DNA from 2 places in the Nocardia otitidiscaviarum genome. Region 1 is predicted to be linked to the other one. Evidence: riboswitches for the same ligand, from Rfam matches in the RefSeq annotation. Region 1 holds a riboswitch; the other holds the start of a gene.
The links. Region 1 has a riboswitch for S-adenosylmethionine ahead of FOH10_RS26005 (bifunctional o-acetylhomoserine/o-acetylserine sulfhydrylase). Riboswitches for the same ligand answer to the same signal wherever they lie in the genome.
Positions count from the first base shown of each region.

Region 1 (3,938 bases):
GGCTTGTCGCGGATCATCAGCGCGATGATCGGCAGGGCGATGAGGAAGAAGCCCGCACCGATGTAGAACGCCACGTCGTAGCTGTGGATGGCGGCCCGGGCCATGACATTGTCGATGGTCGGATTGTCGGCCACGTACCGCTGCGCGACCTGCACCGAGATGGTGGTCAGCAGGGCCGTGCCGATGGAACCGCCGACCTGCTGCGCGGCATTGAGCAGCGCGCTGGCCACCCCGGAATCGGCCTCGTCCACCTGATGCAGCGCGGTGGTCTGCATGGCCACGAAGACGCCACCCATACCGAGTGCGATGAGCGTCATGGCGGGCAGCACCGACGCCGCGTAGCCGTCACCGAAATCGAGCTGGGCCAGATAGAGCAGCCCCAGCATGCCCAGCGCGGTCCCGGCCAGCAGCACCGGGCGCGGACCCAGCTTCGGCAGTACCGCGCTGGCGATACCCGCCGACACCACGATGCCGATGGGGAACGGCAGGAAGGCGACACCGGCCTTCAGCGCCGAGTACCCGAGGGTGATCTGCAGGTAGTAGCTGAGGTTCAGGAACATGGCGAACATGGCGATCGGGATGAGCAGCGCCACCAGGAACGAGCCGCCCCGGTTGATCTCCCCGGGGATGCGCAACGGCAGCAGCGGATTCGCGGACCGGTGTTCGATGACCACGAAGGCCACCAGCAGGGCCGCGCCCGCGGCCAGCAGCCCGAGGGTGGATGCCGCGCCCCAGCCGTTCTCGGCCGCGCGGGTGAAGCCGTAGACGATGGCGATGAGCCCGAGGGTGCCGGTGATCGCGCCCGGCAGGTCGTAGCCGCCGGTGCGCGGCGCGGGCTCGTCCCTGACGACGAAGGCGTACGCCCCGACCAGTGCCAGCAGTGCGACGGGGGTGTTGACCAGCAGGCACCAGCGCCAGTCGGCGTACTCGGTGAGCGCGCCGCCCGCGATCAGCCCGATGGCCGCGCCGCCCGCCGAGACGCCCGCGAAGACACCGAACGCCTTGGCTCGCTCGGTGACCTCGGTGAAGGTGATCGACACCAGTGACAGCGCCGCGGGTGCCAGCAATGCCGCGAACGCACCCTGCAGGCCGCGCCCGGCGAACAGCTGTCCGGCGTTCTGTGCGAGCCCGGCCAGCGCGGAGGCGGCGGCGAAGCCGACCAGGCCGATCAGGAAGATGCGGCGGCGGCCGAGGTAGTCGGCGAGGCGGCCGCCGAGCAGCAGCAGGCCGCCGAAGATGAGGGTGTAGGCCGTCAGCATCCACTGCTTGTCGGCCTCGCTGATGTGCAGATCCTGCTGCGCGAAGGGCAGCGAGATCGTGACGATGGTGGCGTCCAGCACCACCATGAGCTGCGCCAGGGCGAGTACGCCCAGGGCCAGCCAGCGCTTGGAAGCGCTTGTCTGTCTGGATATTTCGTCGGGTTCGCGAGTCGCGGTCGCAGTGGTCACGTCGTTCTCCTCAGGGCATTACGAACAACCCGGACCATACTGGCACCCACCGACAAATGACGTCAAGCGAAAAATGTCGCAATCAGACAGATGGCTGTTAATGACACAATTCGGCCCGATAGCGATAGACTGAGGCAATGTCCGAGTCGTCAACGCCTGCCGATCTCCTGGAACGCCGTCGACCGGGACTGCGCGAACGCAAGAAGCAGCAGACCCGCGAGCGCATCATCGATGTGGCACTCGAGCTGTGCGACGCCCAGGGTTTCGACGCCACCACCGTCGAACAGATCGCCGACGCGGCCGACGTCTCACCACGCACCGTGAACCGGTACTTCGAGAGCAAGGAAGAGATCGTCATCGCCCCCATCGAGGTATGGGGGCAGGCCATGGCCGAGTATCTGCGGGCGCAGCCGCCGCACGACAACGAGCTGCAGGCGATGCTGGACGGCTTCCTGGCCCTGACCGACCGCATCATCGAGGCCGATGAACCGGTGCCGTTCCGCTGGTTCCAGCAGATGCAGAACATCATCCGCGGCAGCGCCGCGGTGCGCGCCCGCAGTCTCGACGCGGGCGAGCACAAGACCCAGCAGATGGGCGAGGTGATCGCCGAGCGCATCGGCCAGCCCGCGGACAGCCTGCCGGTGCGTTTGCTGCTGGGTACCTGGCACACCATCATGCGGGTCGGCACCGAGGTCGAGGCCGTCGACGGCAACTGCGCCACCTCCGCCCGGGGCATGGCCGACGCCGTGGTCGCGGCCTATCGCGAATTCCTGCGTATCTGCGGAAACGTCTGTGTGTCCAGCCCCACTTCGGACTCCGACCCCTCCGCCCGCTAGAATCTCGCATCAGGTCAAGAGCATCAGCGTCAAGCCCCGGCTTGCTGATCGGCAACCCTCCAGCTGCGGTGGGGTGCTCCGGGTGAGGACCGGGCGCTCGAAGGCCGAGCGCAAGCGCACTGTAGGAGGTCTACCGAAATGTGTTGTTGTCGAAGCCCATTCGCCTTCCGATAACGTCAGACTTCCCGCCATTCGGCGACTTTTCTTGGAGCAGGACATGAGTGACTCGACCGCGCCCATCGAACCGGCCAACTGGTCTTTCGAGACCAAGCAGGTGCACGCCGGACAGGCTCCCGACGCCACCACCGGGGCCCGCGCGCTGCCGATCTACCAGACCACCTCGTACGCCTTCCGCGACACCGAACACGCCGCCGCGCTGTTCGGACTGGCCGAGCCGGGCAATATCTACACCCGGATCATGAACCCCACCCAGGACGTGGTGGAGCAGCGCATCGCCGCCCTGGAGGGCGGCGTCGCGGCGCTGCTGCTGGCGTCCGGACAGGCCGCCGAAACCTTCGCCATCCTCAATCTGGCCGCCGCCGGGGATCACATCGTCGCCAGCCCGCACCTCTACGGCGGCACCTACAACCTCTTCCGCTACTCGCTGCCCAAGCTGGGCATCGAGGTCAGCTTCGTCGACGATCCCGACGACCTGGAGCAGTGGCGGGCGGCGGTGCGACCCAACACCAAGGCGTTCTACGGCGAGACCGTGGCCAACCCCAGCAGCGCGCTGCTGGACATCCCGGGCGTCGCCGAGATCGCCCACGCCGCCGGGGTGCCGCTCATCGTGGACAACACCGTGGCGACGCCGTACCTGATCCAGCCGCTGCGCCACGGGGCCGACATCGTGGTGCATTCGGCCACCAAATACCTTGGCGGACATGGCTCCGCGGTCGCGGGCGTGATCGTCGACGGCGGCGGATTCGACTGGACCGGGCGCGACGAATCCGGCGCGGCGCGGTTCCCGGGCTTCACCACCCCCGATCCGAGCTACCACGGCGTGGTGTACGCGGACCTGGGTGCGCCCGCCTTCGCGCTCAAGGCGCGGGTGCAGCTGCTGCGCGACCTCGGCTCGGCCGTCTCGCCGTTCAACGCCTTCCTCATCGCGCAGGGCATCGAGACGCTGAGCCTGCGGGTGGAGCGGCACGTGGCCAACGCGCAGGCGGTCGCGGAGTTCCTGGCCCAGCGGCCGGAGGTGCTGTCGGTGTCCTACGCCGGGCTGCCGTCCTCCCCCTGGTACGAGCGTGGCAAACAGCTGGCACCGAGGGGTGTGGGCGCGATCGTGTCCTTCGAGCTCGCCGGGGGCGTCGATGCGGGCAAGAAGTTCGTGGACGCGCTGGAGCTGCACAGCCATGTCGCTAACATCGGGGATGTGCGTTCCCTCGTCATCCATCCGGCCTCCACCACGCATTCACAGCTGACGCCGGAAGAGCAGCTGGCCTCCGGCGTCACCCCGGGGCTGGTGCGGTTGGCCGTGGGTATCGAGGGTATCGACGACATCCTGGCCGATCTCACGGCCGGACTGACGGCGGCGGCACGTTGACCGTGAACATCGAATCGAGCACGTCCCGGGAGACGGTGGAGGCGCTGCTTCCACCGTCCGACGGGACGCTCGGCAGTATTGCCATCGGGGACGTCGAACTCGAGAACGGGG
Region 1 covers NZ_CP041695.1:5,767,798-5,771,735, forward strand. Annotated here, with positions in the region: gene FOH10_RS25995 (MFS transporter) at 1-1,448, opposite strand, end outside; gene FOH10_RS26000 (TetR/AcrR family transcriptional regulator) at 1,586-2,284, shown strand; SAM riboswitch class IV at 2,297-2,407, shown strand; gene FOH10_RS26005 (bifunctional o-acetylhomoserine/o-acetylserine sulfhydrylase) at 2,502-3,827, shown strand; gene metX (homoserine O-acetyltransferase MetX) at 3,824-3,938, shown strand, end outside.

Region 2 (3,938 bases), 1.6 Mb from region 1:
GCCGAGTGCGCGTTCGTGGGCGTCGAGGCGGTACCAGCCGGCCCAGGTGGTGAAGGGGATGCCCTTGGCTTCGAGGAACGCGGTCACGGCCTCGGGGTCGGGGTTGGCGGCGGGGGTGAAGTCTTTGGCGTCGTCGAGCAGGCAGGCGATGGTTTCGTTGGCGTCGCCCTTGGTGTGGCCGATGAGCCCGACCGGGCCGCGTTTGATCCACCCGGTCACATAGGTTTGGGGCAGGTAGCGGGCCGGGCCGTCGGCGTCCTCGTCGACGAGCACGCGTCCGGCCTCGTTGGGCACGGTCCCGGCCTGGTCGTCGAAGGGCAGCGCGGGAATGTTCTGCGACAGATACCCCACCGCCCGGTACACGGCCTGGATGTCCCAGTCCTTGTATTCGCCGGTGCCCTTGCAGTTGCCGGTGCCGTCGAGCTGGGTGCGTTCGGTGCGCAGCCCGACGACCGTGCCGTCGGAGCCGAGGATCTCGGCGGGGGACTCGAAGAAGTGCAGGAACAGTTTGTGCGGGCGGTCACCGACATCGCGGATGGCCCACTGCTCGAGGGTGTTGCAGATCATGTCGACCTGCTTGGAATGCCGGCGCGCGGCCTCGGAGCCCTCGTCGTAGTCGATGTCGGAGGGGTCGACGATGACCTCGATGGTCGGGGAATGGTCGAGCTCGCGCAGCTCGAGGGGGGTGAACTTGGCCTGGGCGGGTCCGCGGCGACCGAACACGTGCACCTCGAGGGCCTGGTTGGCCTTGAGCCCTTCGTAGACGTTCGGCGGGATCTCGGTGGGCAGCAGTTCGTCGCCGGTCTTGGCCAGTACCCGGGCCACGTCCAGGGCGACGTTGCCGACGCCGAGCACGGCGACCTTCTGGGCGTGCAGGGGCCAGGTGCGGGGGACGTCGGGGTGGCCGTCGTACCAGGACACGAAGTCCGCGGCGCCGTAGGAGCCGTCGAGGTCGATGCCGGGGATGTCGAGGGCGCGGTCGGCGTTGGCGCCGGTGGAGAAGATGACCGCGTCGTAGAAGCCGCGCAGGTCGGCGAGGGTGATGTCGACGCCGTAGTCGATATTGCCCAGCAGTCGGACCTGGGGTTTGTCGAGGACCTTGTGCAGGGCGGTGATGATGCCCTTGATCCGCGGGTGGTCGGGCGCGACGCCGTAGCGGATCAGGCCGAAGGGGGCGGGCATGCGCTCGTAGAGATCGATGCTCACCCCGTCGAACCCGGCGGGGGCATCGGATTTCATCAGCGCGTCGGCCGCATAGATACCAGCCGGGCCGGCACCAACGATCGCGATGCGGAGCGGGCGGGTCGCTGCACTCTGTTCGGTCATCTCTTACGCGCACCCTTACGAGTCGAAATACAATCTTGCGGTCAGTCTTAGCCGTCGTTCTTAGCTTAGGCTAAGTTGACGCCCGAGCTCGGGTCATCCCGAGGCCTCCGACGCTGCAGCGTTGCTGCGCCGTCCTGCTATTCCCCCGCGCGGGCGGAGAATTCAGACGATTCTATCGGTGGGGTAGACCACGGCCCGCCGGGGTTCGGTGAACTGGGCGGATGCCCACTGCATCGGGTACCCGGTGTCGAGCCGCGTACACCCCCGGCGACCAGGCATGATCTAGCTCATGAGTGAGCGAAGCGAGCGGCCGGAAAACTCGGCTGAGCGATCGGAACACACAGCCGGTGAGGATGAACAGTCGATCCCGATCGACCAGACCGGGACCAGGTCGATGCTGCCGTTCCTGGCCGCCGCGGGCATCATCGCGCTGGTCGTGCTGGGAATCGTGATCGCGGGGCTGGTATCCCCGGCTGAGAAGAATGTCACAGATTCCGATCGACTGGCCGTGGCCGCCCGCAACCTCGTCGGCGCGCTGGCCGCGGACGACCCGCTGGGCGATCGCATCGTCTGCGCGGGCTTCGACAACGACCGCTCGCCGGTGCGGATCGAATCCGAGGACGCCGCACCGGCTCTGGAATTCGTGCGCCTCACCGACGCCCGGGTGGACGGCGACCGCGCCACCGCCACCGTCACCGTGCGACTCGACGGCACCGAGAACACCTCGACCTGGAACTTCACCCGCGGCGGCAACGGCTGGGTGGTCTGCGACCGCTGATCGTCCCACTACTCGGACACATGCGTTTGACAGTCGGGCGGTGGTCCGGGCAATCTCAGATCCAGGTCATGAGTACCAGCGCCAAGCCCCGGCTGGCTGGTCGGCAACCCTCCTCCGCGGTGGGGTGCTCCGGGTGACGACCTGGCCACGCACCTCGGTGCGGCAAGTGCGGATTCACAGGAGGTTCAAGCAGTGAGCTATGCGGGTGACATCACGCCACGGCAGGCGTGGGAGCTGTTGCGCGACAATCCGGACGCGGTGCTGGTGGATGTGCGCACCGAGGCCGAATGGCGGTTCGTCGGCGTACCCGATACCGGCGGCATCGGCCGGCCCACCGTCCTCATCGAATGGGTGGACGTCACCGGCTCGCCCAATACCCGGTTCACCGATCAGCTCAAGCAGGCGCTGGCCGAGCGGGACCCCGAGGGCGACGCGCCCGTGATCTTCATCTGCCGGTCCGGGCAGCGCTCCATCGGCGCGGCCACCGCGGCCACCGCCGTCGGCTTCACGCCCGCGTTCAACGTGGTCGAGGGTTTCGAGGGCGCGCTGGACGCGCAGGGACACCGCGGCGGCTCCGGCTGGCGCGCCGAGGGACTTCCGTGGCGGCAATCATGACGCGACCGGTTCCGGCCACCGCGGGCGCGCCGCGGGTTCCGTCGGTCGTGACCGCCACCGCCGTCGCGTATGTGGCGCGTCGGTCGAACCCTGTCGATGGGAGGCAGCTGTGATCACCGGAGGCGCTTTCGACAAGCCCCTGCCCGAGGGCATCGGCCCCGCGACCATCGGCGTCCGAGGCGGCTTGCGCCGCAGCGGTTTCGAGGAGACCTCCGAGGCGCTGTACCTCAGCTCCGGATTCGTCTACGAGAGCGCCGAGGCGGCCGAGGCGTCGTTCACCGGCGATATCGAGCACTACGTGTACTCGCGCTACGGCAATCCGACCGTCGCCATGTTCGAGGAGCGGCTGCGCCTGATCGACGGCGGCGAAGCGTGTTTCGCCACCGCGTCCGGGATGTCGGCGGTGTTCACGGCGCTGGGCGCGCTGCTCGGCGCGGGTGACCGGCTGGTGGCCGCGCGCAGCCTGTTCGGCTCCTGTTTCGTGGTGGCCAACGAGATTCTGCCGCGCTGGGGCGTGGAGACCGTCTTCGTCGACGGTGAGGACCTCGACCAGTGGGAGCGGGCGCTGTCGGTGCCCACCCAGGCCGTGTTCTTCGAAACGCCGTCCAACCCGATGCAGTCGCTGGTGGATGTGCGCCGGGTGGTCGAGCTGTCGCATGCCGCGGGCGCGAAGGTGGTGCTGGACAATGTCTTCGCCACTCCGCTGCTGCAACGCGGATTCGAGCTCGGCGCGGACGTGCTGGTCTATTCCGGCACCAAGCACATCGACGGCCAGGGTCGTGTCCTCGGCGGCGCGATTCTCGGGTCCAAGGACTACATCGACGGTCCGGTGAAGAATCTGATGCGCCATACCGGCCCGGCGCTGAGCCCGTTCAATGCCTGGACGCTGCTCAAAGGTCTGGAGACCATGCCGCTGCGGGTGCGCCAGGCCAATTCCTCGGCGCAGCGCATCGCGGAGTTCCTCGAGGGCAAGGATTCGGTGGCCTGGGTGAAGTACCCCTTCCTGGCCTCGCATCCGCAGTACGAGCTGGCCAAGAGCCAGATGTCGGGCGGCGGCACCGTGGTCACCTTCGAGCTGAAGGCGGGCGCCGACGAGGCCAAGAAGCGCGCGTTCGAGGTACTCAACCGGCTGCGCATCATCGACATCTCGAACAACCTCGGCGATGCCAAGACCCTGATCACCCATCCGGCCACCACCACGCACCGGGCCATGGGGCCG
Region 2 covers NZ_CP041695.1:7,414,822-7,418,759, forward strand. Annotated here, with positions in the region: gene FOH10_RS33370 (FAD-dependent oxidoreductase) at 1-1,326, opposite strand, end outside; gene FOH10_RS33375 (Rv0361 family membrane protein) at 1,616-2,104, shown strand; SAM riboswitch class IV at 2,169-2,279, shown strand; gene FOH10_RS33380 (rhodanese-like domain-containing protein) at 2,297-2,719, shown strand; gene FOH10_RS33385 (O-succinylhomoserine sulfhydrylase) at 2,829-3,938, shown strand, end outside.
Region 2: another riboswitch for S-adenosylmethionine. It lies ahead of FOH10_RS33380 (rhodanese-like domain-containing protein); the one in region 1 lies ahead of FOH10_RS26005 (bifunctional o-acetylhomoserine/o-acetylserine sulfhydrylase).